DNA from 2 places in the Paenibacillus sp. G2S3 genome. Region 2 is predicted to be linked to the other one. Evidence: a T-box and tRNA genes for the amino acid it is inferred to sense, from the RefSeq annotation. Region 2 holds a T-box; the other holds one or more tRNA genes.
What was found. A T-box is a leader RNA that pairs with one kind of tRNA and senses whether it is charged. The one in region 2 lies ahead of QNH28_RS23830 (arginine--tRNA ligase), so its partner is inferred to be a tRNA-Arg.
Positions count from the first base shown of each region.

Region 1: it has a tRNA-Arg gene. The T-box ahead of QNH28_RS23830 (arginine--tRNA ligase) is inferred to sense a tRNA for this amino acid. The anticodon was not compared.

Region 1 covers NZ_CP126095.1:5,294,904-5,311,105, forward strand. Annotated here, with positions in the region: gene QNH28_RS23300 (ornithine cyclodeaminase family protein) at 1-233, opposite strand, end outside; gene QNH28_RS23305 (aldo/keto reductase) at 418-1,353, shown strand; gene fabV (enoyl-ACP reductase FabV) at 1,909-3,099, shown strand; gene QNH28_RS23315 (aldo/keto reductase) at 3,315-4,235, shown strand; tRNA gene QNH28_RS23320 (tRNA-Lys) at 4,355-4,427, opposite strand; tRNA gene QNH28_RS23325 (tRNA-Leu) at 4,508-4,586, opposite strand; tRNA gene QNH28_RS23330 (tRNA-Arg) at 4,606-4,682, opposite strand; tRNA gene QNH28_RS23335 (tRNA-Gly) at 4,693-4,767, opposite strand; tRNA gene QNH28_RS23340 (tRNA-Lys) at 4,804-4,876, opposite strand; tRNA gene QNH28_RS23345 (tRNA-Asp) at 4,892-4,969, opposite strand; tRNA gene QNH28_RS23350 (tRNA-Met) at 4,996-5,072, opposite strand; tRNA gene QNH28_RS23355 (tRNA-Val) at 5,116-5,191, opposite strand; tRNA gene QNH28_RS23360 (tRNA-Glu) at 5,280-5,354, opposite strand; gene QNH28_RS23365 (AAA family ATPase) at 5,448-5,975, opposite strand; rRNA gene rrf (5S ribosomal RNA) at 6,108-6,224, opposite strand; rRNA gene QNH28_RS23375 (23S ribosomal RNA) at 6,371-9,299, opposite strand; rRNA gene QNH28_RS23380 (16S ribosomal RNA) at 9,561-11,118, opposite strand; gene QNH28_RS23385 (LysM peptidoglycan-binding domain-containing protein) at 11,567-13,591, opposite strand; gene ilvE (branched-chain-amino-acid transaminase) at 13,919-14,800, opposite strand; gene pheA (prephenate dehydratase) at 14,805-15,692, opposite strand; gene thrB (homoserine kinase) at 15,689-16,202, opposite strand, start outside.
Region 2 covers NZ_CP126095.1:5,409,103-5,425,304, reverse strand. Annotated here, with positions in the region: gene QNH28_RS23855 (serine hydrolase domain-containing protein) at 1-481, opposite strand, end outside; gene QNH28_RS23850 (LacI family DNA-binding transcriptional regulator) at 892-1,911, shown strand; gene QNH28_RS23845 (alpha/beta hydrolase) at 2,029-2,778, shown strand; gene bglX (beta-glucosidase BglX) at 2,823-4,991, shown strand; gene QNH28_RS23835 (GH36-type glycosyl hydrolase domain-containing protein) at 5,039-8,383, shown strand; gene QNH28_RS23830 (arginine--tRNA ligase) at 8,445-10,310, opposite strand; T-box leader at 10,351-10,567, opposite strand; gene QNH28_RS23825 (hypothetical protein) at 10,848-11,207, shown strand; gene QNH28_RS23820 (beta strand repeat-containing protein) at 11,222-13,786, shown strand; gene QNH28_RS23815 (exosporium glycoprotein BclB-related protein) at 14,168-15,589, shown strand; gene QNH28_RS23810 (DEAD/DEAH box helicase) at 15,650-16,202, opposite strand, start outside.

The DNA of each region.
Region 1 (16,202 bases), 110 kb from region 2:
CCTGAGCCATGATTGCTTGGAAATACACTGATGATTTTGGCACCTGCTACTTCTTCACCCTGCAAATAGCCCGGCATTAAGCCAATCAGATTACCTTGGTGCAGCGGGAGTACTTGTCTTAAGCTCTGTACGGCTTGTCCTGCGGACAAGTCCTTCAAAACGGATTCCATCACTGTGATGCAAGACTCCATTGCTAATAGCTCAGCCACTTCATTTTGATTAATAACTAGCATAAGACAAACCTCCTTTATTTCATTGTGACAACAAATGTGGGATTGCAAAATTATTCTTTATATCATAACTTATACGCTTTAAATATTCATGTATAAAGCTGGAAGTCAGCAATTTGTCTAACCGAGAGCTATTCGCTATACTTAATATAGTTCATATTCTATTTTAAGGAGCTGACGATTGATTATGTCTAGTAAAATAACGTTAGGTAGAACAAATTTGCAGGTACTCCCTCTCGGACTGGGTGCCAATGCTGTTGGTGGGCATAATTTATTTCCCGGCTTAAATGATGAGACGGGTAGAAACATCGTTCGCAACGCTCTTGAACATGGGATCAATTTCATTGATACCGCCTATATTTATGGACCAGGTAGATCCGAGGAATTGATCGGAGAAGTGCTGAGAGAAAGAGGTGGCCGTGATAATGTGGTCATTGCTACTAAGGGCGCTCACAAGATTACGGGCGATAAGGTTACAATCGACAACTCTCCGGCTTTTCTCAGACAGTCTGTGGAAGACAGTTTGAAACGCCTCCAGACCGATTATATCGATCTTTACTATATTCATTTCCCTGATGAAAGCACACCTAAGGATGAAGCTGTTGGCGAGCTTAAGAAGCTGAAGGATGAAGGAAAGATCAAAGCAATTGGTGTCTCCAACTTCTCCATTGAACAGCTGAGAGAAGCCAACAAGGACGGGCATGTGGATGTTCTCCAATCCCATTACAACCTGCTGCACCGTGATGCGGAAAAAGACCTACTCCCTTACACGCAGGAGCATGGCATTTCTTTCGTTCCTTATTTCCCGCTCGCATCCGGCCTTCTTGGCGGGAAATATAAGCAAGGCGATACGTTCAGCGACAATAGAAAGAACAACCCCATGTTCCAAGGAGAGACCTTTGCCAAGAACTTGGAGAAAGTGGACAAGGTTCGTCAAATTGCCGATGCCAAAGGTGTTGATGTCGCTCATGTGGTACTCGCCTGGTATTTGACTGTACCTTCCATCGATGCGCTAATTCCGGGCGCCAAGCGCCCAGAGCAAATCGTCTCGAATCTACAGACTCTGAAGGTTCAGCTGACACCAGAAGAGATCAAAGCGATTGATTCAATCTTTAAGGCTTAATAAAGCCTTATTTGTAAGTAATGTAAAGGGGGTTGTCCTAGAAGTCATGAAATGGCTACTGGGGCAGCCCCCTTTTAGCTTTGTTCAATTCGTTTGATCCCTCAGATTCGTTCGCTTTACCATTCGTTGAGTTCGTTTGACTTGTTAGAACACTTTCATTCAACTGATTCGATTCTTTAACTAACTTTTCACAAACGCAATCGCTCTCGGACTCAGCCGACCTTAAACGCAGCATTATTGCCCATTTCGCATCTTATCGGACTCCATAGCCCCAATTGGTATAAAAAACACCCAATATAGCCCCTTTTCTACGGAATAGCGTCACTGGAGTCCGAAACCCTTCTCAAAAGACTAAAAGCTCACTAATAACGTCATCTGGGTCCGAAAGCCTTAATAAATGATCAAGACTCGATAGCGCAGCTAGCCAACAAACCAAAATACAGGGCAGCGGATTCTTACCGAATATCCTAAATTCTTTGTATTAGTAAATATTGTTTGCTATACTTTCTCTGTGTATCAGTAGACTTAAATTTTTATACAAAGGGGAATTCCTTGATGATTATTCAACCTAAAACACGCGGATTTATATGTACAACAGCCCATCCAGAGGGATGTGCCAAACAAATAGAACAACAAATTGAATATGTAAAAGCACAAAAGAAAATTGAGGGACCTGCGAATGTACTTGTCATCGGTGCTTCTACCGGATACGGACTAGCTTCTAGAATTTCAGCTGCTTTTGGTGCTGGCGCCAATACCATTGGTGTGTTCTTCGATAAAGCTGCGGAAGGTCAGCGCACAGCTTCTGCAGGGTGGTACAACTCCGCTGCCTTCGAACAACAAGCAGCAGAGCTTGGACTCAAATCACACAGCATAGTTGGCGATGCCTTCTCTGATGCTATTAAAGAGAAGACCATTGAACTGATTAAAGCTGAATATGGCACAATCGATTTAGTTATTTATAGTGTCGCTTCACCTCGTCGTACCCATCCGGTAACAGGAGAAACCTTCTCCTCCGTTATTAAACCAGTGGGTACAGCTTATTCGAATAAAACCTTGAACTTCCATACAGGTGAAGTATCCATGACCACTATTGAGCCTGCTACAGAAGAAGAGGTACGTCAGACGATCGCCGTTATGGGTGGCGAAGACTGGAGAATGTGGATCGATCAGCTTCAAGCAGCTGATGTCCTTGCAGATGGTGCCACTACCGTTGCTTACTCCTACATCGGGCCTGAGATCACTCACCCTATCTATCGGGACGGAACGATTGGCCAAGCCAAGCACGATCTGGAACAAACTGCGATCCAAATGAATGACCTTCTTTCAGCAAAAGGTGGACGTGCCTTTGTATCCGTTAATAAGGCGCTCGTAACTCAGTCCAGCTCAGCGATTCCTGTAGTGCCCCTTTATATCTCTGCACTTTATGAAGTAATGAAGGAAAAAGGCCTGCACGAGAACTGCATTGAACAAATGTATCGCTTGTTCTCTGAGCACCTATACGGTGAAGGCAAGGCTACTACTAACGGAAGCTGCTTGATCCGCATTGACGACTGGGAAATGCGTGAGGATGTCCAGACAGAGGTTATGAAACGTTGGGACGAGCTGACAACCGATAATGCAAGTGAACTAGCTGATCTGGAAGGCTACCGCCAAGATTTCTTCAATCTGTTTGGCTTTAGAACAGATGGCGTAGACTACGAAGCAGATATTGATCCTAATGTCGACATTCCGAATATGTACTAAAATGATTCTGAACACTTCCATATATTAATTATGGATGTATAAAAAAGAGGTTGTCTGCAAAGTAGTGAATTCTACTGATGTGGCAGCCTCTTTTTTTGTGCTTTGCTTACAGCCTACCCATACGTCGTAGGGCATATTGGCTTAGCCTCCCACTTTGTGATATGGTTTGATAGAATACTGCAAGTTCTACTTACATTCGAAGGAGTGAATCACTCATGGTTAAGAAAATTAGTGTAGCGAATGGTGTACTTGACGTGTCCCAAATTTCGCTTGGCTGTATGCGGATTGCGGATTTGTCTGCAAAAGAGGCTGATACACATGTACATAGTGCGTTGGAGCTCGGAATAGACTTCTTTGATCATGCCGACATTTACGCAGCTGGCAAAGCCGAAGAAGTATTCGCAGGGGTACTCGAGAACAATCCTGGTATGCGTGATAAAATGATGATCCAGACCAAATGCGGAATCCGCAACGGTTATTTTGATTTCTCCAAAGAGCATATCCTACAATCCGTGGAGGGTAGCCTCAAACGCTTGAAGACCGATTATATCGATGTCCTCCTGCTTCACCGTCCTGACACGCTGTTCGAGCCGGAAGAAGTGGCTGAGGCTTTTGACATTCTGGAGAGCAAGGGATTGGTCAAACATTTTGGTGTCAGCAATCAGAACCCGTTACAAATCGAGCTACTGAAGAAAAATGTAAAGCAACCTCTGCTGTTCAACCAGCTGCAATTGAGCATTATGTTCACTGGTATGATTGATACCGGCTTCAATGTGAATATGACTAACTCCGGTTCGGTAGTTCATGATGGCGGGATTTTGGAGTATAGCCGTCTACATGACATGACCATTCAGCCATGGTCACCTTTCCAATATGGGTTCTTTGAAGGTGTATTCTTGGACAACGACAAGTTCCCTGAATTGAATGAGGTCATTAACCGCTTGGCAGCTGAAAAAGAGGTTACCAATACTGCTATTGCCATTGCCTGGATTCTCAGACACCCGGCAAATATGCAGCCTGTTGTAGGTACAACCAATACGCAGCGATTGCGGGATATTGCCAAAGCATCCGATATTACACTCACCAGACCAGAATGGTATGAAATTTACCGTGCTGCCGGTAATATCCTTCCATAAATATCAAAAGCCACGAAGTACGCTAATATCGTACCTTGTGGCTTTTCTTTATGACTATGATTGAACCCGAATAGCTCTAATTAAAAAAGAAACGGCATAAATGCCGTTTCTTTTAAGGATGGACTCTCAGGGGCTCGAACCCTGGACAAATAGATTAAGAGTCTACTGCTCTACCAACTGAGCTAAGAGTCCACAATATAATGATTTACCTTATTGAACTTGAAAAGCAAAAGCTCTTAGCTTAACGCATAAGAGCTTCGCTTGCTAATTGATACCGGCGAGAGGACTCGAACCTCCACGGTTTCCCTCTCGATTTTGAGTCGAGCGCGTCTGCCATTCCGCCACGCCGGCAAAGTATGAAGTTAAAAGATGGCGCGCCCTGAGAGATTCGAACTCCCGGCCTTTTGATTCGTAGTCAAACGCTCTATCCAGCTGAGCTAAGGGCGCAAAATTTATATGGAGCGGACGACGGGAATCGAACCCGCGACCCTCGCCTTGGCAAGGCGATGCTCTACCGCTGAGCCACGTCCGCACACGGTATGTATTGATGTCCGACTCACTAAAGAAGTGAGCCATGAAGGACTCGAACCTTCGACACCCTGATTAAAAGTCAGGTGCTCTACCAACTGAGCTAATGGCTCATGAAGCAAGAAAAATGGCGGAACCGACGAGATTCGAACTCGCGATCTCCTGCGTGACAGGCAGGCATGTTAGGCCAACTACACCACGGTTCCAAAAGATATAATTGCTTGATGAAAATTGGTTGCGGGGGCAGGATTTGAACCTGCGGCCTTCGGGTTATGAGCCCGACGAGCTACCGGGCTGCTCCACCCCGCGTCATTAAAAATATTTAGCTATCAGTTACAATAAGAAAGCTTCATGGTGGAGGCTGAGGGGATCGAACCCCCGACCCTCTGCTTGTAAGGCAGATGCTCTCCCAGCTGAGCTAAGCCTCCATGTAAAGAAGCAACTCAATTATCATAACATAATTTAATCTGTAATGCAACATTTTATTTTAGAAGAACAATTACGTTCTAAAAATAATGGTGACCCGTATGGGATTCGAACCCATGTTACCTCCGTGAAAGGGAGGTGTCTTAACCCCTTGACCAACGGGCCTTATTAAAAACAAAATGTTTTGACAACAAAAAAGATTATATCATGTATTTTAAAGTATAGCAATACCTAAATTAATATAATTTCATTCCTCTCCTACGTAGACATTAAATTGATATCAAGCTTACGTGCAATCATCTCCACGACTTCAAGTGTAGTCAGGTTATTCGTGTCTAAATGGTCTTTGAATACGTCCTTATTCAGCCCTGTGATGCATCTGTCGATCTGTTGAACGGCCCATGAGCCATTCCCTTCACCTCTACCACCCAATCTCTTGAGTAGCGTCTCTCGTGAGGCACACAAAGTAAAATGATGAACCTCTAATCCTTCATCTATTAGATTACCAGTAATGTCCATCCAATAATCTGGGTTGACTATGGTCATAGGTACGTTAATCGTCCCACTATATTCGTTAGCTATGTATTTTAACATGGAGTGGTTAATTTCACGCCAAAGATAATGATCCTGAAAGTCACTTTTTGTCATCACATCAGGAATGTTTGCTCTTATGTAATACCCTACATTCTCTGGATCGTATATAAAAGAATCAGGAAGTCTACGATGTAATTCATATGCAGTTTCTGTCTTCCCCGCACCAAAAGCTCCATTGATCCATATAATCAAGATCCTTATCCCCCATAAATAATCTATTAGTGACTCTATTAAACCACATTATCATAAAAGCCTTACAAGCAAATTCTCTGTACAAGGCACAACAAAAAGACCACTGTCGATTACTCAACAGTGGTCTTGCGTGCTTGGCAACGTCCTACTCTCCCAGGACCCTTCGGTCCAAGTACCATCGGCGCTGGAGGGCTTAACGGTCGTGTTCGGGATGGGTACGCGTGGAACCCCTCCGCTATCGCCACCAAACGGGCATTTGCGGTACAAATGCATTATTCAGGTCTCAGCATCGCCAAATGCTGAAAACAAATTCATCATCATATAGCCACTAGGACCATATGGTTTAGAACTTGATTCCTGAAAACTGAATCCGAATTGAATTTGCGTTTTAAGTATAGGATAAGCCCTCGACCGATTAGTATTGGTCAGCTCCATGCATTACTGCACTTCCACCTCCAACCTATCTACCTCGTCGTCTTCAAGGGGTCTTACTAATTGGGAAATCTCATCTTGAGGGGGGCTTCACGCTTAGATGCTTTCAGCGCTTATCCCGTCCGTACGTAGCTACCCAGCCATGCTTCTGGCGAAACAACTGGTGCACCAGCGGTACGTCCATCCCGGTCCTCTCGTACTAAGGACAGCTCCTCTCAAATTTCCTGCGCCCACGACAGATAGGGACCGAACTGTCTCACGACGTTCTGAACCCAGCTCGCGTACCGCTTTAATGGGCGAACAGCCCAACCCTTGGGACCTACTTCAGCCCCAGGATGCGATGAGCCGACATCGAGGTGCCAAACCTCCCCGTCGATGTGGACTCTTGGGGGAGATAAGCCTGTTATCCCCAGGGTAGCTTTTATCCGTTGAGCGATGGCCCTTCCATGCGGTACCACCGGATCACTAAGTCCGACTTTCGTCCCTGCTCGACTTGTAGGTCTCGCAGTCAAGCTCCCTTATGCCTTTGCACTCTTCGAATGATTTCCAACCATTCTGAGGGAACCTTGGAACGCCTCCGTTACTCTTTAGGAGGCGACCGCCCCAGTCAAACTGCCCGCCTGACACGGTCCCCGTACCCGATAAGGGTACTAGGTTAGAACCTAGATACGATCAGGGTGGTATCCCAACGGCGCCTCCACCGAAGCTTGCGCTCCGATTTCTACGGCTCCCACCTATCCTGTACAGATCGTACCCAAATTCAATATCAAGCTGCAGTAAAGCTCCATGGGGTCTTTCCGTCTTGTCGCGGGTAACCTGCATCTTCACAGGTATTAAAATTTCACCGGATCTCTCGTTGAGACAGCGCCCAAGTCGTTACGCCATTCGTGCGGGTCAGAATTTACCTGACAAGGAATTTCGCTACCTTAGGACCGTTATAGTTACGGCCGCCGTTTACTGGGGCTTCGGTTCATAGCTTCGGATTGCTCCTAACCACTCCCCTTAACCTTCCAGCACCGGGCAGGCGTCAGCCCGTATACTTCGCCTTGCGGCTTCGCACAGACCTGTGTTTTTGCTAAACAGTCGCTTGGGCCTTTTCACTGCGGCCCCCTCGTGCTATTCACACTACCGGGGCACCCCTTCTCCCGAAGTTACGGGGTCATTTTGCCGAGTTCCTTAACGAGAGTTCTTCCGCGCGCCTTAGAATTCTCTTCTCGCCTACCTGTGTCGGTTTGCGGTACGGGCACCTTCTCCTGGCTAGAGGCTTTTCTTGGCAGTGTGAGATCATGACCTTCGCTACTACAATTTTCGCTCCCCATCACAGCCCAGCCTTAATGATGTGCGGATTTGCCTACACATCAGCCTCACTGCTTAGACGGACATATCCATCAGTCCGCGTCACTACCCTCCTGCGTCACCCCATCGCTCATAGCGGATTACGGTGGTACAGTAATTTCAAACTGTTGTCCTTCGACTACGCCTTTCGGCCTCGCCTTAGGTCCCGACTTACCCTGAGCGGACGAGCCTTCCTCAGGAAACCTTGGGCTTTCGGCGGATCAGATTCTCACTGATCTTTTCGTTACTCATACCGGCATTCTCACTTGTATGCTGTCCAGCGCTCCTTACGGTACACCTTCAACCCACATACAACGCTCCCCTACCCCAGATACATACGTATCTAGCCATAGCTTCGGTGGTGTGTTTAGCCCCGTTACATTTTCGGCGCAGAGTCACTCGACCAGTGAGCTATTACGCACTCTTTCAATGGTGGCTGCTTCTAAGCCAACATCCTGGTTGTCTGTGCAACTCCACATCCTTTCCCACTTAACACACACTTGGGGACCTTAGCTGATGGTCTGGGCTGTTTCCCTTTTGACAATGGATCTTAGCACTCACTGTCTGACTCCCGGCAATAAGTATATGGCATTCGGAGTTTGACTGAGCTTGGTAATCCTTGCGGACCCCGCACCCAATCAGTGCTCTACCTCCACTACTCTTATACCGAGGCTAGCCCTAAAGCTATTTCGGGGAGAACCAGCTATCTCCGAGTTCGATTGGAATTTCTCCGCTACCCCCACCTCATCCCCGCACTTTTCAACGTACGTGGGTTCGGGCCTCCAGTGCGTGTTACCGCACCTTCACCCTGGACAGGGGTAGATCACACGGTTTCGGGTCTACGTCCACATACTCATTCGCCCTATTCAGACTCGCTTTCGCTGCGGCTCCACCTTCTCGGCTTAACCTTGCATGTTAAACGTAACTCGCCGGTTCATTCTACAAAAGGCACGCCATCACCCATAGATAGGGCTCTGACTTTTTGTAAGCACACGGTTTCAGGTTCTATTTCACTCCCCTTCCGGGGTGCTTTTCACCTTTCCCTCACGGTACTGTTTCACTATCGGTCGCCAGGTAGTATTTAGCCTTAGCAGATGGTCCTGCTGGATTCATACGGGGTTTCACGTGCCCCGCACTACTCGGGATCCGTCTCGGAGAGAACACAGTTTAGGCTACAGGGCTTTTACCTCTATCGCGGGCCTTTCCAGACCTCTTCGCCTACCATATTCCTTTGTAACTCCATGTGAGACGTCCCACAACCCCTAAGAGCAAGCTCTTAGGTTTAGGCTGTTCCGCGTTCGCTCGCCGCTACTGACGGAATCACTATTGTTTTCTCTTCCTCAGGGTACTTAGATGTTTCAGTTCCCCTGGTCTGCCTCTACATTTCCTATGTATTCAGAAATGAGTAACTGCGAATTACCACAGCTGGGTTTCCCCATTCGGACACCCCCGGATCAAAGCTTGCTTACAGCTCCCCGAGGCAGTTTCGTTGTTCGCCACGTCCTTCGTCGGCTCCTGGCGCCTAGGCATCCTCCGTGTGCTCTTATTAGCTTAACCTTTGCTCCGATGTTTCGCTTGTTCGCACAATCGATAATCTTCGCTTCCAGCTAATAACTAACGTACTTGTTTACACAAGTTATAGCTAAAAGATGTTCTAAAACGCAAATTCGTTTCGGTATCCAGTTTTCAAGGATCAAGTCTTACTGAGAGCTTAAACTCTCAAAACTGAGCAACGAGTGAGTAACAGGCCTAAACCTGAGATTTGGAAGTTTAACTTCCGATTTGAATGTCTCCATTGCAGGAAACGATTCTCCATAGAAAGGAGGTGATCCAGCCGCACCTTCCGATACGGCTACCTTGTTACGACTTCACCCCAATCATCTACCCCACCTTCGGCGGCTGGCTCCCTTGCGGGTTACCCCACCGACTTCGGGTGTTGTAAACTCTCGTGGTGTGACGGGCGGTGTGTACAAGACCCGGGAACGTATTCACCGCGGCATGCTGATCCGCGATTACTAGCAATTCCGACTTCATGCAGGCGAGTTGCAGCCTGCAATCCGAACTGAGACCGGCTTTGATGGGATTGGCTTCACCTCGCGGCTTCGCTTCCCGTTGTACCGGCCATTGTAGTACGTGTGTAGCCCAGGTCATAAGGGGCATGATGATTTGACGTCATCCCCACCTTCCTCCGGTTTGTCACCGGCAGTCACTCTAGAGTGCCCAACATGACTTGCTGGCAACTAAAGTTAAGGGTTGCGCTCGTTGCGGGACTTAACCCAACATCTCACGACACGAGCTGACGACAACCATGCACCACCTGTCTCCTCTGTCCCGAAGGCCGCTGCTATCTCTAGCAGATTCAGAGGGATGTCAAGACCTGGTAAGGTTCTTCGCGTTGCTTCGAATTAAACCACATACTCCACTGCTTGTGCGGGTCCCCGTCAATTCCTTTGAGTTTCAGTCTTGCGACCGTACTCCCCAGGCGGAGTGCTTACTGTGTTAACTTCGGCACCAAGGGTATCGAAACCCCTAACACCTAGCACTCATCGTTTACGGCGTGGACTACCAGGGTATCTAATCCTGTTTGCTCCCCACGCTTTCGCGCCTCAGCGTCAGTTACAGCCCAGAAAGTCGCCTTCGCCACTGGTGTTCCTCCACATATCTACGCATTTCACCGCTACACGTGGAATTCCACTTTCCTCTTCTGTACTCAAGTCACCCAGTTTCCAGTGCGACCTTAGGTTGAGCCCAAGGTTTAAACACCAGACTTAAATGACCGCCTGCGCGCGCTTTACGCCCAATAATTCCGGACAACGCTTGCCCCCTACGTATTACCGCGGCTGCTGGCACGTAGTTAGCCGGGGCTTTCTTCTCAGGTACCGTCACTCCGATAGCAGTTACTCTACCGGACGTTCTTCCCTGGCAACAGAGCTTTACGATCCGAAAACCTTCATCACTCACGCGGCGTTGCTCCGTCAGACTTTCGTCCATTGCGGAAGATTCCCTACTGCTGCCTCCCGTAGGAGTCTGGGCCGTGTCTCAGTCCCAGTGTGGCCGTTCACCCTCTCAGGTCGGCTACGCATCGTCGCCTTGGTGGGCCGTTACCCCACCAACTAGCTAATGCGCCGCAGGCCCATCCCTCAGTGACAGATTGCTCCGTCTTTCATTCTTCCTTCAGGAGAAAAAAGAAATTATCCGGTATTAGCTACCGTTTCCGGTAGTTATCCCAGTCTAAGGGGCAGGTTGCCTACGTGTTACTCACCCGTCCGCCGCTAAGTACTTTTGAAAGCAAGCTTTCAAAAGTACTCCGCTCGACTTGCATGTATTAGGCACGCCGCCAGCGTTCGTCCTGAGCCAGGATCAAACTCTCCAATTAGTATTGAAAAGAGCGATATGCTCATTTTGAAACATCTGACGAGAAAATTAATTCTCTATTTTGGATTTCACTTTCGTGATTTCCTACTCACTCGTTGTTCAGTTTTCAAAGATCAAGTTCTCGTTGGCGCCGTTTAATGTCTCAGCAGCAACTCTTATAATATATCATGTATTCCGATGAATTGCAACACTTTTTTTTCAAAGTCTTTTGTAATTTCATTCAGATTTACATTCACCAACCGAAAGTTTATATCTCCTCTTTGCGACTGGATTTATAATGTAACATATAACCCACTCTAAAAACAACCCCTGAATTAAAAAAAAATCAAAAATAATTACTTCCGTCTCAGTCCTACATCTCGTTCACATCTTCTCATAAAAAAACGTGCAGGTTCTAATATTCAGAACCTACACGTTAAAGAGAGATCGGATGTTAATTCGGAATAGTATTAATTAGAAATCCACGGATTTCTACGTTTCTTAGAGCTCACTGTACGACCACCTGCATTTGAACGTTGAGACTTCACAACTGTTTTGTTTTTCTTATTGCTGTTTTGACTCGAGGTCTTTGCTTTTGATGCCGTTTCCTTCGTTGCAGTTCCTTTACTTTTGATAGAAGCACCAGAGGTAGCTTCCTCACTCACTGTTCTAGCAACTTCAGGAGCGTCCTGTACAAACGCTTCAGGATCTTGAATTTCCGGAACCCGATTATGTTGCGAATAATTACCTATACCTGGATACTGCGGATTAGACGGAATACTCGACATTATAGGCCCGCCAAAGGCTCCAAGAGGAGAAGCTGGAACGATTCCCTGATTAGGTGTTCCTGCTCCATAAGCAGAGAATGCATTCGGGTTTCCGTATGCTGGATAGGTATTATATACAGGCATTTCATATGAATAGGGTTGAATATGCATTCCCCCACACCCACAAGTAGTTGGCCAAGGAAGATTTGATGACATCCCATACATCGGATTCATTCCTGAAACATTAGCCTCCATATTGTTAGGTGCAGCGTTTGGATTCCATTGTTCCGGGCTCACATTAGGCGCAGCGTTTGGATTCCATTGTTCTGGGCTCACATTAGGTGCAGCATTTGGATTCCATTGTTCTGGGCTCATGTTAGGCCAAGCATTCGAATTCCATTGTTCTGGACTCACATTAGGTGCAGCATTTGGATTCCATTGTTCCGGACTCACATTAGGCGCAGCGTTTGGATTCCATTGTTCTGGGCTCATATTAGGCCAAGCGTTCGGATTCCATTGTTCCGGGCTCACATTAGGCGCAGCGTTTGGATTCCATTGTTCTGGGCTCATGTTAGGCCAAGCATTCGAATTCCATTGTTCTGGACTCACATTAGGCGCAGCGTTTGGATTCCATTGTTCTGGGCTCATGTTAGGCCAAGCATTCGAATTCCATTGTTCTGGACTCACATTAGGTGCAGCATTTGGATTCCATTGTTCTGGGCTCACGTTAGGTGAATACATATTTTCTGAAAAGTAGTATGGGGACATGCATTCAGGTCCATATGAGGCTGGCTGAGCATAACTTGGTGCCCAATTCATGTTCATATTAGGGTTATTTTGATAAGAATCATAGAGATAAGGATTTCCTCCTAGACCTGGATATCCCATATTGTCACAAGAATCTGCCATTTCCTTTTTGCTAGCCACTGGCTTCATCTCAGCTTTTGGTGCCTCATGATGTGCTACGGGCTCTTGATTTGGAACTGTAATCTGAACAAATAAGCTCTGCATTTCAATTTCTTGCACAGGAGCAACTTCCATCTGCATATTCGGCGCAGGATTAGGTGCAGCATTTTGAGTATTAATAGGGGCGATGTTCATTGATGGGTGTGGTGCGGAATTGTATAAAGGCGAGATATTTGACGATGGTTTTGGTGCAGGTTTAGTTTCCGCTTTAGCCTCTGGTTTATTTTCTGCTTTAGCTTCTGGTTTGTTTTCTGCTTTTGCTTCCGGTTTAGTTTCTGGTTTGACTTCTGGTTTAGTTTCCGGTTTTGGTGCAGGAACTACCTCAGCTACTGGCTGTTGTTTTGGACCCGTATATTCCTTCCCGCCAACTTGTGTTTTCTCAGAAGCATTAGAAGGCATGTAGCCTGGCTGTACAGGTGAAGAATTTGATGGCTTTTTAGGAATGTTTACTACTTCACCTAACATCAATACATTTGGATTCTTTAGCTGGGGATTTGCTTCAACCATATCCTTCAATGGGATTCCCCACGCCTTAGATAATTTCCATAAGGTATCTCCTTGTTTGACTGTATGCTTGTAGTAAACTTCACTGTTGTCCGGTACGGATACAGGAGCCGTAGGTATTTTTACTTTTTCACCAAGTGCCAGCACATTCGGATTACTGATCTGTGGATTAGCTTCAATAATTTTTTGTAACGGCACTCCGTACTTTTGCGATAATGCATACAGACTATCGCCTTGTTTGACAATGTGTATTTTCACGTAGCATTAACCTCCTAAAAGTTTTGTGGAGTATTGCTTTCTTACAGCTACACTGCAAAACTGGCTTTGAAAGCAAACACCCTTTGGATGGAACATTGCTCTCTTACAAAGTTATATGCGGTACAGCCGCCTCCTTCGTTACTACATCTTATGCAGCCCATGGGCGAATGACATCCCTGAAATAAAAAAAATCCTTTCAAGATCCATGAAAAGATTAACCGCAGACTCACGGATATCTTCTTCATGTATCATGAAAGGATTTACTGATGCCTATTTAACACTCCTTACACAAAAAGCAAGTAAAAGAGTGCATTATTTAATTAACTGTTATTCCCAAACCTTATAGCCATCTTTGTCCACTACATTACGGAACTCTTCAAGCAATTTCAAAGTGATTGGACCCGCTTGTCCTTCACCAATGATTCGGCCGTCAATTTCACGTGCAGCAATAACTTCTGCTGCAGTTCCCGTGAAGAATACCTCGTCCGCTATGTAAACATCATGCATAGTGAACGGTTCTTCTTTCAGCTTAATACCCAATTTCTCACACAGCTCAATGATCGCCAGACGTGTGATTCCTTCAAGTGCTCCCAAATAGCAAGGAGGAGTGAAGACCACACCATTTTTGATGATGAAAATATTATCGCCAGATCCCTCAGTTACATAACCTTGAGCATTCATCATAATCGCTTCATCGGCTTCTGCCAGATTGGATTGAATTTTCACTAGGATATTGTTGAGATAGTTAAGCGATTTAATCTTCGGATTCAGTGCATCCGGAATATTACGACGTTGGGATACAGAAACAGCACGAAGCCCATTAATGTACGCTTGCTCTGGGTAAATAGCCAATTGTTCAACGATAATGATTACGCTGGCTTTAGGACAACGACGTGGATCAAGACCCAAGTTACCAGGACCACGGGATACGATCAGTCGAATATAACCGTTACGCATGTCGTTAAGGCGAATTGTTTCAGCCATAGCTTCCAGCATCTCGTCATAAGTGAGCGGAATGTCCAGCATGATCGACTTCGCCGAATCATATAGTCTGTCCAAATGCTCTTTGCATTTAAAAATATTCCCATTGTAGATACGAATACCTTCAAATATGCCGTCTCCATACAAAAAACCGTGATCAAAAACGGATACCTTTGCATTTTCCTTAGTTACGTGTTGTCCATCCAGATAGATCCATTGTTCAGCCATGAATTTACTGCACCTCCGCTTTCTCTTCCTCATAGGTGTATGTGGGATACGAGCCCAGAATCCGAACCTGACAGCCTAAAGCGCTAATCTCTTCGATAGCTCCTGGCAGCAGGACTGATTCTATCGGTTCCAGCACATCAATATAAAAATAATAAGTACCCAACTTCTTTTTCGTTGGTCGTGATTCAATACGCGATAAATTTAGCTTCCGCCAAGAAAAGGCAGCGAGGACCTGATGCAAAGCACCTGGAAAATCCTCCGGCAGCGTTACTAGGACACTCGTCTTTACACCATTGCTGCTCCGTGGAAGATCTACCTTCTGCGGGCCGACAAGGACAAATCGCGTGTAGTTGTTGTTGTGATCTGTAACTTTCCGATCTACAATCTCCAGCCCATGTGTGGCTGCGCCAAGTGCAGTACCAATCGCAGCCCAGCCCTTGCCAGGATTGTTCTTAACGATTTCAACAGCTTCAGAGGTACTTCCGACCGACTCCAGTTCAGCCCAAGGTGCATGCTTACGAACAAATTGCATACATTGTGCCATTGCAACAGGATGCGAAAGGATTTTTTTCATTTTAGTGAAATCCTTATTGCCGTTCGTATCTCTAAATTCCAGCGGGTGAGCGATGAGATTCTGTATCGATGGAAAGATCCATTCAGCCTGCATAGGTAGATCGACTTCATTGATGAGCCAATCAATATGAAGACTAACTGAGCCTTCAATAGTATTCTCAATCGGGATTACGCTGTAATCAGTGATGCCACCAGCCGTAGAGAGAAAGACATCGGAAATTAACTTGTGATGCACAATTTTTACAGGCTCGCCGTTAAACAAATGCAGCAGCGCTTCGTGAGATACGGAGCCCTGCGGCAATACCGCTATTGATTTCATGACCGTACTTCTCCTTTTATCATATCCAAAAATGATACGTTTTGCATCTCGTTTCTTTGAAGCAACTCTGATGTAACACCTGAAGTACAAGGCATCAGCCAGCAAGTCTGAGCAGAGATGCCGTGTTCTTGCATCGTATTCTTCAGGAAAGCCTCAAGCTCATGCTTACGAGTCTCCTGGCGATCAACTAAACACAGTAGGGTAGGACCGGCACCGCTAAGTGCGATTCCTAAAGCACCATGGCTAGGCGCTTCCGCGAGCAGCTTCTCCATGCCTGGAATAAGTGCTGCACGATAGGGCTGATGCAGACGATCCTGCATCGCTCTACTGATCAGGTCAAGCCGACCTGACGCAAACGAGGCTGTCATTAAAGAAGTTCTGCTGATGTTGTACACAGCATCACTAACTGAGATTTCTGTTGGAAGCACTCCCCGTGCTTTTGTGGTTTCCAGCTCGAATTCAGGAATAACCACAAGAACCTCAAGATCTTGTGGTGGTTCAAGGCGAACG
Region 2 (16,202 bases):
CTTTTACGGTTTGTCCTACACTTTCCTGTACCATTGCAGAGATCATAATGGTATCCCCGCTGCTGTAAGTAAAATGTTCCCCAGGAGGTCTATCTAAAGGCAGAGATAGATAATGTTGTATCCAGTTTACATCTTTCAATGCTAATCTTTCTTCAATCCAAAACGGGGGAGAATCATGCCCTGTACTCATGCGCAATAAATCGAACAAAGTCAATTCCCCAGGTTGCATGGAGGGAAGGACCTCTTTGTGAGTAACTGCGTAATCCGGAAACACATCTTTTAATGTAGTATCTAGTGTTAGCTTTCCTTCTTCGATGGCCAGGCCTACCGCCATACATGTGAAAGATTTACTGACCGAATGCTGCAAACGCCGAATATCCTCTGCGAGATCCACTTTCCCCACTAGCGTTCCGTTTTGAAGCACACGAACATTGAACACATTCAATCCACGTTCGCGGATTTGAGCTTCAAAGCGAGTCATGTTTAACATAAAAAGCAGCCCTCTCTCTCTATGATTCCAAGCTTGATAAGGAAGTTTGTCGATCAAAATGATTGAAAATAGAGTGGAAACGTTTCCTCTAACCGGATATTAAACAGCTAAATCGATGGTATTCCATTCTTGTTTTAAAGTCAATAAAGGCAAAGAAACTACTATTCAACATAAATCTCCTTAAAATCTAAAGTGGTTTTCAAGCGTGAATCATTTTTAGTCAAAAATCATAGGTTGACTTCTAAAAAATATCTGTCCATAATGAACGTATTAAGCGATTTGAATACGAAAACAGTCAAAATGATGTCATGGGAAACGTTTCCCATCATTTCATGGGTTTCCATTAAGCTGATTTCATCAGGTGAAGGGGAGCTCATTATAGGGGTGAAACAGGGGGAATTATGAATATCAAGGACATTGCAAGGCTATCAGGCGTTGGTATCGCCACGGTTTCCAGGGTAATCAATAACTCCGGTGTAGTAAGTGATGCAACCAGAGCTAAAGTAATGGCTGTTGTAAGAGAACATAATTATATTCCAAATGGAAATGCGAGCAATCTGAAGAAAACGCGTTCTAATACGATAGCGCTTATGGTTAAAGGAATTGCAAACCCGTTTTTTGCAGACATGATCAAAGAAGTAGAGCGTCAAGTGAATTTGCGCGGCTGCCCGCTTCTGATCCAGCATGTTGAAGATGGAGTAGATGAGATCAATGCGGCTCTTCAGCTCGTGAAGGAAAAGAATTTGTACGGGGTAATTTTTATGGGTGGTACATATGACCATTCCGAAGAAAAATTCAAACAATTGCCGATCCCATTCGTTTTGACTACCATCACGACTACGAAGGATGTTGATCCTGCTGTATTCTCCAGTGTGATCATTGATGATATGCAAGAGTCTTATAAAGCTGTGAGCTATCTAATCTCACTCGGACACCGGAACATTTGCTTTTTGGCCAGATTTCCTTTGGTTCAGCATACTACCGGCAACCGTCGTCTTATGGGTTATATCAAGGCACTTGAGGATCATGGAATTGAGTATGATGCTTCCTTAGTAGAGGATTGTGAATACAGTCCAAGTTCTGGCTTTACGGCTACGAAAAGACTACTCAATAAGAAAAAAGACATCACCGCTGTATTTGCCGCATCAGATACCATTGCTATCGGAGCAGCCAAAGCTCTATTATCTTTAGGTCTATCGATTCCAAATGATATTTCGATCATCGGATTTGACGGTATAGAGATGGCAGAATACTATCACCCATCGCTGGATACGATTAGCCAACCTGGGGTGGATATGGCGAAAGCCAGTGTTGAAATTCTGTTTGACCTGATTTCGGGACAATCGGAGAACAAACATGTGGTATTCGAGTCTGTTTTGGTGAAGCGGGGATCTTGTAAGAAGATTAATAAACAAGCATAAACGCCTTCGGCGTCCTTATAAGGACGGTAAGCGTTTGAGCGAGAAATAGAAGGATAATTTATAGCGTAAGCATATAATTTCTTATATTTTAAAAAAGGTTCCGTAAGGAGATGACATATGGCACTTCTAACCGTTGAGACTGGTTCTCCTACCTTAAGAATGACAACGTCCATCAGTATCATCTCCCCCGTTGATTCGGGCAACACCACCGGAGGAACGCTCTATCTGTTACATGGTGCTGGCGATAATGCTAGCACATGGTACAGGCTGACCACCATTGAGCAGTATGCTAACAAGTATGGCTGCACAGTCATAATGCCTCAGGTAGGCAGAAGCTATTATACAGATATGGAGTACGGACTGGATTACTTCCATTATGTTACGCAAGAGCTTCCTGAGCTTTGTGGCCGAATGTTGAGACTGGATGATGATCCGCATAAGACGTATGTTGCGGGTCTATCGATGGGCGGATATGGGGCATTAAAATGTGCGCTTACCTATCCCGAGCGTTACAGCAAAGTAGTTTCCTTATCAGGCGTTACAGATATTCAGAAAAGATTGAGAGACCCGCAAATGTCTTCGGATATGGCGAGGGAGATGGCAGGCGCTTTCGGAAAACGCTTACAAATTAAGCCGGATCAAGATATATATGCTTTAGCGGCTAAATTGGTCGGCGATAAACGGAAGTTGCCTTCGATTCTGACCTGCTGTGGTTCGGAAGATCCATTTGTGGAGATGAACAGGGAATTTGCTTCGCATATGCAAGCAAGTCCCTATACATTTCAATATGTTGAGACCCCAGGAACGCATGAATGGAGATTCTGGGAGAAACATCTGAAGACAACTTTTGATTTCTTGTACAACTAAGAGCAATGAGCAATTGCAGAAAGAGATATTATGGAGGATTTGAGATGAAAGACCAGCAACTGACGTCGCTGCTAAACCAGATGACGCTTGAAGAGAAAATAGCACAATTGCAGCAGCTAGCCGCTAATTTCTATGAAGGAGCGGAAGAAGGAGGGCAAATCACTGGCCCTATGGCATCCATGGGGATTACGGATCACATGATTGAGAACAGTGGTTCAGTACTTGGACTTTCGGGGGCAGAGCAAGTCATTGCCGTCCAGGAAGCTCACTTACGTAAAAATAGATTGGGTATTCCATTGCTGATGATGGCGGATATCGTACATGGCTTTAAGACGATTTTTCCGGTACCACTGGCGATTGGATGCTCTTGGGATATGGAACGAGCAGAGCTGAGCGCGGAGATTGCGGCTAAAGAAGCGGCAGTATCTGGTGTACACGTTACTTTTGCACCTATGGCCGATCTTGTTCGGGACCCACGCTGGGGAAGAGTGATGGAGTCTACCGGCGAGGATCCTTATTTGAATGGTAGGTTTGCCCGTGCATTTGTACGCGGATTTCAGGGAAGTGACTTGACGGGTGATATAAGTCGTATGGCGGCTTGTGTGAAGCACTTTGCAGCCTATGGTCTATCCGAAGGCGGACGGGATTATAATACGGTCGATTTATCAGAACGTCAGCTACGGGAATATTATCTGCCAGCCTATCGTGCAGCACTGGATGAGGGTGCAGAAATGGTTATGACTTCATTCAACACGATTGACGGGATTCCGATAAGCGGAAACGTTAAGCTGCTTCGTCAGCTGCTGCGTGAGGAATGGGGCTTTGATGGCGTGTTGATCTCGGATTGGGGCGCGGTGAAGGAACTGATCCCGCATGGTGTCGCCGAGGATGAGGCTGAAGCAGCACTTAAAGCTATCAAAGCTAGCGTGGATATCGAGATGATGACAGAGTGTTATGTTCACCAATTGCCAACTCTTGTAGCTGAAGGGCAAGTGGATGAAAGCATCATTGATGAAGCCGTACTTCGTATTTTGAAATTGAAGCAAAGACTGGGCTTGTTTGAGAATCCGTTACGTGGGGCAGATATAGAGAAAGAGCGCGAGGTAATTTTCTGTGAGGCTCACCGGACAGCAGCGAGAGAATTAGCGGTTAAATCCTGCGTTCTACTGAAGAATGATCAGGTTCTGCCGCTTGCGGCAGAGCAGCGGATTGCGCTAATCGGACCGTTTGCCAATAACGGAGATATTCTTGGGCCATGGTCTTGGTTGGGTTCAACAGAAGAAGCTAGCCGTCTTGCTCCAGCCCTTGAAGCTCGTGCAGCTGCAGGTAAGATTACCGTTGCAGAAGGCTCCGGGATTGAGACCTTAACAGAAGAGCAATGGCTGGAGGCGAAAGCGGTAGCGCTGGAAGCCGATGTAATTGTGCTGGCGCTTGGAGAACATTCGGATATGAGCGGAGAAGCTGGAAGTCGTTCAGATATCCGCTTGCCGGAAGCGCAGCGTGAGCTTTTGCAACGTATGAAGACGCTGGGTAAGCCTGTTGTAGTGGTGTTGTTTAACGGACGCCCACTGGATCTTAGTGGTGTGATCGAGAACGCGGACGCCATTCTGGAAGCCTGGTTCCCAGGAAGCGAGGGCGGTGCCGCGATTACCAGTCTACTGTATGGAGATGAGAATCCGTCCGGAAGATTGACGATGTCTTTCCCTGTATCTGTAGGACAAATTCCGGTCTATTACAATCATTTTAATACTGGACGTCCTCTTCATGTACCGGGTGCTGACAAGCGTTATGTCTCACAATATCTGGACATTCCTAATGAGCCGTTCCTGCCATTTGGCTTTGGTCTTAGCTATACGACATTTGGCTACAGTGAACCGATCCTTTCCGGTGAAATAATGACGAAGGATCAGCCTATTAAAGTAACTGTTACGGTGACTAATACAGGTAATGTACAAGGTGAAGAGGTAGTGCAGCTCTATATCCGAGACATTTCAGGAGAAGTTGTTAGACCAATGAAGGAACTGAAAGACTTTGCTAAGATCAGCCTCTCCCCGGGAGAAAGCCAGGAAGTGAGCTTTACGCTTACGGAAGAACAGCTTCGTTACTATCATAGCGATTTAAGCTTTAGCAGTGATCCGGGACAATTCAAATTGTTCGTAGGTCCAAATAGCCAAGAGGTTAAAGAACGCGATTTTCGCTTAACATTAGCTTAACTAGAATATATACGACACAGGCTGTCGTAATAGAGGAGTGCAAGAATATGACTACTAATATGAATTCTAACATCCATTTAAACGCTGGAGACTTATCATTCACTTTTACAAACAGTGGGGACTTGTTCCAAGTTCTCCATGAACGGACAATGATCAATCAATTGCTACCTAATATCGTGGATGGCTCCTTATCCAACCTATATTTACGCATTCATAGTAATGGAAGCATTCAAGCTGTTCCTTTGCTGGGCATTCATTCCTCAAGCACTGTACGTAAGGCTGGAAACCGCTTGGTTTGGGAAGGTACAGCGGAAAATATCGAGTATCAGGTTATTTTTACTCCGACAGCTCAAGGCGCTTGGTTCTGGGATGTGAAACTTACAGGGCAAAATGCAGATGTGGATCTCGTGTACGGGCAAGATGTGGGTATTGCCGATATCGGTGCAGTTCGCAGTAATGAAGCCTACCTGTCACAATATATTGATCATGCCGTATTCGAGGATCAGTCGAAGGGATATGTCGTATGCTCCAGACAGAATCAGCCGCAAGGTGGTAAATTCCCATATTTGCAGCAAGGTGCGATCACTAAGGCAGCAAGCTTTTCAACAGATGGTTTTCAATTCTTCGGATTGTCTTATAAAGAGACCAATCAGCCGGAAAGTCTGAGTCGTGAACAATTAAGCAATGAAATCTATCAATATGAATTCGCTTATACTGCGCTGCAATCGGAGCGGGTGAAGCTGAGTGGTGAAGCCCAGTTTGTATTTTATGGATTGTTCAAGCAAGATCATCCAGAAGCGATTACCTCGTTAGAATTCACGAAGGACGTTGCTGCGGCTTGGGAAGCTGTAAAAGAGTTACCATTAGAAGCTGAAGCACCGATCGAGCGTTCTTTCTTGACCAAAGAGCTGGGAGCACCGTTAGCTGCAAATTCTCTGACGAGCGAAGAGATCGATGCCTTGTTCCCGGTTCGTTATCAAGAGGAGAAAGAGGGAGACTTACTACTATCTTTCTTCACAGAAAATTATGAGCATGTTGTATTGAAAGAAAAGGAACTCAGAGTAGAGAGACCACACGGTCATATTCTAATGAGTGGAGATAACGCCCGACTTAACGATAAGGTTATCACTACGACTTCCTATATGTACGGAATATTTAACTCTCAAGTCGTTATTGGCAATACCAATTTCAACAAGCTCATGACCAATGCCAGAAATGCACTAAACATTCCAAAAGCTTCGGGACAAAGAATCTATGTGCAGTGGAATGGCGAATATCGCCTCCTGACCATGCCTTCTCTGTTCGAAGTTGGTTTCAACTATTCCCGTTGGTATTACAGAACAGATGGTGAATGCTTCATTATTACGAACTACACTACTGCAGATTCTCCGGAGATATTCCTGAATGTGCGTACGGAAAGTGGAAAAGCTTATCGCTATTTAGTTACTAATCAAATCACTATGAACGTTAACGAATACGAGCTTCCATATCAATTCAAGCAAGAAGAGGGAACTGTAACCTTCTCTGCTGATAGAAGCGCACTAAGTGCAGGAGAATATCCTGATCTGCAGTATAAATTTAAGGTACAGGGAGCGGATTTCACTCTTCAAAATGAAGGTAGACTTGTCTCTCATGCTGAGCAATCTGATGCACCGCTAGCTATTCTGGAATTGTCGGAGAGCAGTGAGTGGACATTGAACATTCAAGGTCTTCTGGATGGTAAGGAGATTCAATCGAGCAGCCGTACAGCTGAAGAGGAGATTTCCGCATACCGCGAGTTCTATAGTGGGGTTATGAATGGCTTCCGCTTGACGTTAGGTGATGGGTCAGAAGGTGAGTTGTTTAAGGTTAATGCTCTAGCTTGGTGGTATACGCATAATATGCTCGTCCATTATTCTGTCCCTCACGGATTGGAACAATATGGCGGCGCTGCTTGGGGAACCCGTGACGTGTGTCAGGGACCGGTGGAATACTTCATGGCTACGCAAAAATACGAACAGGTTCGTGAAATATTGCTGACTCTGTATGCTCATCAATATGAAGATGATGGTAACTGGCCACAGTGGTTCATGTTTGATAAATATACGAAGATTCAGCAAGAAGAGAGCCACGGAGATATTATTGTATGGCCCCTCAAAGTGCTTGGAGATTATTTGGCGGTAACGCAAGACTACAGTATTTTGCAAGCAACTGTGCCGTATACTCGTAAGCATAGCTTTGATTTTACTGAAGAAAAAGCGACACTGCTGGATCATGCACGGAAGGAAGTTGCTTACATTAAGAATCACTTCCTGCATGACACGCATTTGTCTTCTTACGGTGATGGAGACTGGGATGATACACTACAGCCTGCAAATCCACAGCTGAAGCAGTACATGGTTAGCAGTTGGACAGTGGCGCTTACCTATCAGACATTGAATCAGTTCTCAGAAGTGCTTCATAAAGTTGATCCAGCAGGTTCGGAAGAGCTGAAAGCGATGGTAGAGGGAATTCGTGAGGATTTCAATACACATATGCTCCAATCTGAGGTAATTCCCGGCTTCTTGTATATGGAGGACCCAGAGCAAGTGAAGCTTATGGTACATCCAAGTGATACGGAAACAGGGATCCAATACCGTCTGCTGCCAATGACGCGCAGTATGATCAGTGAGCTGCTGACACCAGAACAGGCCGAAGCGCACTATGAAGTGATCCAGGATAAACTGTTCTGTCCAGATGGCGTTCGTCTAATGAACCGTCCAGCTCAATATGTTGGTGGCGTTAGCACCCATTTCAAACGTGCGGAGCAAGCTTCTAACTTTGGTCGGGAAATTGGACTTCAATATGTACATGCACATATCCGTTATGTAGAAGCTATGGCTAAGCTAGGGAAAACCGATCAGGTTTGGAATGGCCTAGCGGCGATCAATCCGATCGGAATCCGTGACGTGGTGCCAAACGCTGAACTACGTCAAGCTAACTCTTATTTCAGTAGCTCGGATGGTAAATTTAACACCCGTTATGAGGCGCAGGAGAATTTTGATAAGCTGCGTAATGGTGACGTAGCGGTCAAAGGTGGCTGGAGAATCTATTCTAGCGGTCCTGGGATCTATATGAACCAGTTGATCTCGAATGCACTAGGGATCCGTACGGAAGGCGGAGATTTAATTATCGACCCAATTCTGCCGGAGTCGCTGGACGGAATGCGCTTTAGCTTTGAATATGCAGGCACTAAGGTAGACTTTATTTATCACCTTACGGGCTCTGATAACAGTCGGATTACTGTTAACGGTACGGAAGTGCAAGCCGAAGGTACGCTTAATCGCTACCGTAGTGGCGGTATCCGTATCAAACGTGAAGACTTTGATCGTCTCTGCGTAGAAGCTGGAAATGTGATACACATTTATAAGTAAGATAATAATAGAAGGGCAATCTCCGCCATAAACGTGGAGATTGCCCTTTTTTCTATATCTTCTACATACGGCTCGGAGTCGGTAACCCAAGCACATTTAGCACATCACCTAAAGTGTCCTTAAATCTCGAAGTGAGCCAGAGGCGGAACGCGATGGTAGCTTCCTCACCTTTTAAAATCGGACATATAGAATAGAAGTTATTGAAGAGTGTGGCTAAGGTATGCGCATACGTGCAGAGTATATTCGGCGTTAATTCTATGCTGGCAGAATACAATGTCTCCTGCCAGAGGCTAAGCTGTCTCAGCAGCGCAAGCTCTGCTTTTTCCATTTCGATTGGGAATTGAAGCTGTGAGGCATCTGTAATGAATGGAATTGTAGATTTGCTCAACACACTGCTAGCACGCGCATAGGTGTACATCAGATAAACCCCGGTATTACCAGATATTTCGGTAGCCTGTTTGAAATCAAACACGATTTCCGTTCCCAGGTTAAACCGCAGCAGATAATAACGAATAGCAGCAGCTGCAATGATATGGCTGGAAAGACCCTCTTTATCGGAGCGCGAATGTTCTATGTTCTGTTCCATAAGCTTTACTAAATCGCTCACCTTAACGCCGATTCCTTGGCGCCCGGACATGGCATAAGAAGATTTCCCTTCTGAAACATCTATCCCCAGCTCAGCAGCAGAGGCCGGACTAAGAGAAACAACGCCATAACTTACATGATGGAGCTTCTCAGCCTGATTGTTATAACCTAATGCGCCTAAAGCTTGCTTAACCATTTGTTGCGGATATTCCTGTCTATAATCAATCACGTTAATGACACGGTCCGCATGTCCATAGGGGGCCTGGGTTCCGGTTAATCCTGTGGTCCATAAACCGGACGAGAATTCACTGTAGGTGAAATCTTTGGATAGTAGACCGAATTTCCAGAGATGATAGGCAATGTCTTTGGCAGTGTACGTCAAAATCCCATTCGAACGCACAAGCACCTTATCCATCTGATGATCCTCTGAATCCGCTCCACTGCTAACCTCTGTCCCTTGCTTTAGCACCCAGCAGCCCGCAAGCTTACCTTCAGTCTCCTGTACAAAAACTGCCGTTTGCTTCAATAGCTCAGATGCGGCTACCCAGAATCCCTCTTTTAAAATATTGCTCTCCCATACCAGCAGGTCATAGTGAATACTGAAACGCTTCATTTCCGCTACATGCTCTCTCACAATACGTTCAGCGACAAGGTTACCCAGCCACGCCTCATTGCCGTCACCCTGTTCAAGGGCATGCAGCATATCCGTGCGTTTGTGCGTCATCTCTGGATTCTGTGCATATTCTTTGTTCACTTTGGCATAAAGATCCCAGCAGTAATCCCCGAACCGTTGATGATTGCCTTCCAAAGGTACATTTAATAAACCCACGACTGTATCTGCGAGCTGGTTGCCCAGATCATCAACATAGTTATGGACCTCTACGTTATGTCCGGTTCTTTTCATAATTCTGACCAGCGCATCGCCGATGCAAGCATTTCTCAGGTGACCTACATGAGCAGCTTTGTTTGGATTGATTGAAGTGTGCTCGATGATGACCTTTTCCCCCGTGCTGTCTGGCAGATCGAAGGAATGTTTAGCCCATGCCTGCCAATCCATATACAAATTAATAAATCCAGGAGCAGCTACTTCGACTTTTTGTAAAAGACCGGTGTAACTCTCTTGTAATTTAATTTCTGCTTTTACTAACTCTGCTATGACGAGGGGGGATTTGCGCAGGGTTTTAGCTAGCTGCATGGCAATGTTGCAGGAATAATCACCATGCTCTAGATTAGCTGGCTGTTCGATCAGAATAGCAACATCGTTCGGGTAGGCAACTTCTAAGGTGTGGAATACTTTTTTTACACTTTGTTCAATGCTTTTTTTGATGATTTGACTTAACATGCTATACCCTCCTTTGAAAATACAAAAAAGCCCTCGTCTCAAAAGAGACGAGGGCTTTAGCGCTCGCGGTACCACTCTCGTTGCTAAACAGACGTTTAGCCACCTTACAGGATAACGGTCTTCAGCCGGGACTTCCTACTTGGGTTTAGAAGTCCATCTCACGGGTGCGCTTCATTAGGTGATCTGTACCGGCTTACACTTACCCGGCTCGCTGAGGACTAGAACACGTTAACTACTCTCCCGTTCATCGATGCTTGAATAATTTTTATCAGTATAACTAATATTTCGAAAAAAGCAATAGGGGCTTACTCAGAAAAATCTACAAAATGCTTGAGTTTTAGATTGTCCGATTAGTAGATCATAAATTCAAACAATAGAAGGTTGTCTTTTTTTGAGTGGTAATTCCTTTGCATAAATGTCCACACATTAACTTTAAATACAGAATATTACTATATAGAGCTATTAATTATGAACCATGTTACTAGTGTTATAGTTTGTAATTTTTTAATTTGCAGTGGAAGGGAGGAGCGAATAAAGATGGCATTATTTTCAACCGGACCTATGGATAATGGTCCAATTATGGGGATTAGACAGACACAAATCGTAACAGTAAAAGTAGTTAATCGTGATTCTCTTAATCCATATAATCTCGTCATTCAAGGCTTTTATCTAAATGGATTAAGAACGATGTATGTGAATGAAATGGTAAGTCTCGCACCTAACCAAGTTCTAACTAGAGACTATTTTGCTGATTTAGATGCATTTGAATTTGAGTTTGCGACATCAGAAGAAGTTGAAGCACAGATAGGGATCTCGGTCTGGGGAAAGCAGGCTTCGGGGCAATTGGTAGATTCTCATCGTATAGTAGCGTGGGAAAAACATACAGCAATAATCTAAAGGAGTGTTGAAAATTGAGCTATTTATCTACCGGGCCGATAGATAATACCATGGTGGGAGGTATACGACCAACTCAGCATGTTACGATCAAAATCGATAACCGAAGCGACGTTATTACTTCTACGGTTCTCGTCCAAGGATATTATATGGATGGGACAAGAACTATGTATGTTAGTCAGCTTGTTAATGTTATGCCTGAGCAAGTTATAACAACAGATTATTATGCGGATTTTGATGCGTTTGAATTTATTTTTACAACTTTAAGCCTGGTAGATGATCCTATTCAAATTTCAGTCTGGGGAAAAAATAGTATGGGTCAAATTGTGGCTGCTCACCGACTAGTCCATTCTGAATTACTCGGAGCAACGGTAGGGGTAACTGGGGCAACAGGAGCAGCCGGAGCAGATGGAGTAACAGGGGCAACGGGAGTGGCAGGTGCGGATGGAGCAGATGGAGCGACTGGGGCAACGGGAGTAGCAGGTGCAACTGGTGCAACAGGGGCAGCCGGAGCAGATGGGGTAACTGGGGCAACAGGAGCAGCCGGAGGAGCGACTGGGGTGACTGGAGCAGATGGAGCGACAGGAGCAACGGGAGCAGATGGAGTGACTGGGGCAACGGGAGCAGATGGAGCGACAGGGGCAACAGGGGCAGATGGAGCAACAGGGGCAACCGGAGCAGATGGAGCGACAGGGGCAACCGGAGCAGATGGAGCGACAGGGGCAACCGGAGCAGATGGAGCGACTGGTGCAACGGGAGCAGATGGAGCGACTGGTGCAACGGGAGCAGACGGAGTGACAGGAGCAACGGGAGCAGATGGAGCGACTGGTGCAACGGGAGCAGACGGAGTGACAGGAGCAACGGGAGCAGATGGAGCGACTGGTGCAACCGGAGCAGATGGAGCGACTGGGGCAACGGGTGCGGATGGAGCGACTGGTGCAACGGGAGCGGCCGGAGTGACAGGAGCAACGGGAGCAGATGGAGCGACAGGAGCAACGGGAGCCGATGGAGCGACAGGAGCAACGGGAGCAGACGGGGCGACTGGTGCAACGGGAGCAGATGGAGCGACTGGTGTAACGGGAGCGGCTGGAGTGACAGGAGCAACGGGAGCAGACGGGGCGACTGGTGCAACCGGAGTAGCCGGAGTGACTGGAGCGACGGGAGCAGACGGAGTGACTGGTGCAACCGGAGCAGCCGGAGTGACCGGAGCGACGGGAGCCGCTGGAGTGACTGGAGCAACGGGAGCGGACGGAGTGACAGGAGCAACGGGAGCAGACGGGGCGACTGGTGCAACCGGAGTAGCCGGAGTGACTGGATCAACCGGAGCAGCCGGAGTGACTGGAGCAACAGGGGCAGATGGAGCGACTGGTGCAACGGGAGCGGCCGGAGTTACAGGAGCAACGGGAGCCGCTGGAGTGACTGGAGCGACGGGAGCCGACGGTGTGACTGGTGCAACCGGAGTAGCCGGAGTGACAGGAGCGACGGGAGCCGCTGGAGTGACAGGAGCAACGGGAGCAGCCGGAGTGACTGGAGCAACGGGAGCCGACGGAGTGACAGGTGCAACGGGAGCCGATGGAGTGACTGGAACGACGGGAGCGGCAGGTGTAACTGGAGCAACAGGAGAGGCAGGTGCGACAGGGGCAACCGGAGCGGCAGGTGTAACTGGAGCAACAGGAGCCGACGGAGTGACTGGAGCAACAGGGGCAACTGGAGTGACTGGAGCAACGGGAGCCGATGGAGTGACTGGAGCAACAGGGGCAGCTGGATTGACTGGGGCAACGGGAGCAACAGGAGCGACTGGAGCAACGGGAGCGGACGGAGTGACTGGAGCAACGGGAGCAACGGGAGCAGCCGGAGTGACAGGTGCAACGGGAGCGGACGGAGTGACAGGTGCAACGGGAGCAGCCGGAGTGACAGGCGCAACGGGAGCAGCAGGTGTAACTGGAGCAACGGGAGCCGACGGAGTGACTGGAGCAACAGGGGCAGCTGGATTGACTGGGGCAACTGGAGTAACTGGAGCAACAGGAGTAACAGGAGCAACAGGAGCAACTGGTGTAACAGGAATAACTGGTGTGACTGGAGCAACAGGGCCGAATATTCAAGCTGAGGGATTCTCTGCGTTCCTATCAGCTTTGTCAGTTTCTACTTCGTCCCAACTGACTGGATGGTCTGTGGCCTCTCCTTTCTATTCTGATCCTTCCTTTAACCCTGTTACGGGAAATTACACAGTTCCGACAACGGGTAGATATTCTATTGAAGCGACCATTAACTATTCCACAACTGCCTCAATCTCAATTAGTCTTGGTAGTGGGACTAATCCAGCTTTCGTAGTTCAGAGAACTTCTCCTACTTCAACAAATCTGGTAAGTGGATTATTCCCTGTGTTGGATGTGAATGTTGCGCTTATTCTAGATTTGAGAGCTATTTTGGGAAGTGGGACTGTAACGCTGGTTGGAGAATTTGCACTAACAGCAGGTGATGTTATTGGCTTGTTCTATGTTTCTAATGGCTTGACGGTTCCTTTGAATCTGGGCGGTGCTAATACTTCGGGTATAGTTTGGTCTGTTCATGAATTGACGTAAATTTATCTCTGAGTTAATGGTACAAAGAGGGGATACTCAGTAGCCGTAAGTAAGGCTTCCTGAGCTATCCTCTGTTTTGTTAACGGGACATGTTGTAAGCAGGACGGAATAATGCTTCCAAGATTTTCAGTCTAGTTGAATGATGATAGATTTATAGATTTTTCCAATAGCACTCAATATGTATAATAGTAGCTTTTGATAGATGTCCACACATTAAAAAGAGAAAAGAATATTACTATTAAGAGCCGAAAATTTCCAACTGAAAAATATAATAGGCTCATTGTTAGCGAATTTAGAGTAGATCGGAGGAATGATTATAGTAACGCTACTATTTAGAATTTTGTGCAGGCAATCTATTTAAAAATAAAAGGAGTTGATAACTTGAGTTATTTATCTACTGGACCTATAGAGAACAATCTGGTAAGCGGTGAAAGACCCACTCAGCTTGTTACTATTAAACTTGTTAATCAGAGTGATGTCACTGCGTCGTTGATTCAAATCGAAGGATATTATATGAACGGTACAAGAACACTATATGTTAGTGAACTTCATACTGTGGGACCTAATGAAGTACTAACAAATGATTATTATGCAAATTTTGATTCATTCGAATTTTCATTCACAACACCAACTTTGATAGACGATCCAATTCCAGTCTCAGTTTGGGGAAAAAGCAGCACAGGTCAATTAGTGACTGCTCATCGGCTTGTCTACTCTGAATTGTATGGTGAAAATATAGGTTATTCAGGAGCCACTGGAGCCACTGGAGCCACTGGAGCCACCGGAGATACCGGAGCGACAGGAAGTACAGGTGCGACCGGAGCAGCAGGAAGCGCTGGAGTTACCGGAGCGACAGGAAGTGCCGGAGCGACAGGAAGTGCCGGCGTGACTGGAGCGACGGGAAGTGCAGGTGCAACAGGAGCGACAGGAAGCGCAGGTGCAACAGGTGTAACAGGAGCGACAGGAAGCGCAGGTGCAACAGGTGTAACAGGAGCGACAGGAAGCGCAGGTGCAACAGGTGTAACAGGAGCGACAGGAAGCGCAGGTGTAACAGGAGCAACAGGAGCAACAGGAGCAACAGGAAGCGCAGGAGCAATAGGAGCAACGGGAAGTGCAGGTGCAACAGGAGCAACGGGAAGTGCAGGTGCAACAGGAGCGACAGGAAGCGCAGGGGTTACCGGAGCAACGGGAAGCGCAGGTGTAACAGGAGCGACAGGAAGCGCAGGTGTAACTGGAGCAACAGGAAGTGCTGGCGTAACCGGAGCCACCGGAGCTACTGGTTCGGGTGCGATTATTCCATACGCTTCTGGTCTGCCAGCTGTTATGACCACAGTATTGGGAGGTCTTTTGAATACTTCAAGCGCAGTTGGCTTCGGAAGCAACGCAACCAATATTGCTATTACAGGTGGCACTATAGATCTTACAGGAGCAGCTGGAACCTTATTGAACTTTGCATTCTCAGCTCCTCGCGCCGGAACGATCACTTCTATGGCAGCCTATTTCAGTACAACAGCTGCGCTTAGTTTATTAGGCTCTACAGTAACAATCACTGCTCAATTATACAGTTCTTCTACCCCTAACAATACGTTTACTGCAGTCCCAGGTGCTGTAGTCACATTAAGTCCTCCATTTACAGGTGTTCTTTCACTTGGCACAATTAGCAGTGGTATTACTACAGGCTTGAGCATTCCAGTAACCATTGGAGAACGGTTACTGTTGGTCTTCACTTCAACGGTAACGGCCGGAGTTGACATTGCGACAACCATTGCTGGCTATGCTAGCGGAGGAGTTACAATCGCTTAACCTGACGAATCTGAAATAGGGATATCCCAAAAGCCGTATGGCTAGAGGATATCCCTTTATTTAGATCATCAGAATTTCTCGGATGTCTTGTTCTGTGAGCGTAGATAATCCTTCCTGACCTGGCTGGATTACCTCATCAATTAAGTTCCTTTTCTTCTGTTGCAGCTCATACATCTTGTCCTCTACAGTGCCTTGGGTAACAAGTCGGATAACTTGCACTACTTTTTTCTGCCCGATTCGGTGAGCCCGATCTGCAGCTTGCTGTTCGACGGCTGGGTTCCACCATAGATCGTATAGGATTACAGTGTCAGCCCCTGTTAAGTTGAGTCCGGTTCCGCCAGCTTTTAAGGAGATCAGGAAAATATCTCGCTCTCCTTCATTAAACTGATTACATAAATCTACCCGCTGGGACACAGGCGTTTGACCATCTAGATAAAAATATGGAATACCTTGATATCCGAGTTCACGCCCAATCAGGCCAAGCATTTCTGTGAACTGGGAGAATACTAGCATTCGTTTACCCGAGCTACGGCATTCCTCAATGATTTCAAACAGCTGCTCGAACTTGGCGGAGCTTCCTTCATACCCATCCACAAATAGAGCCGGGTGACAG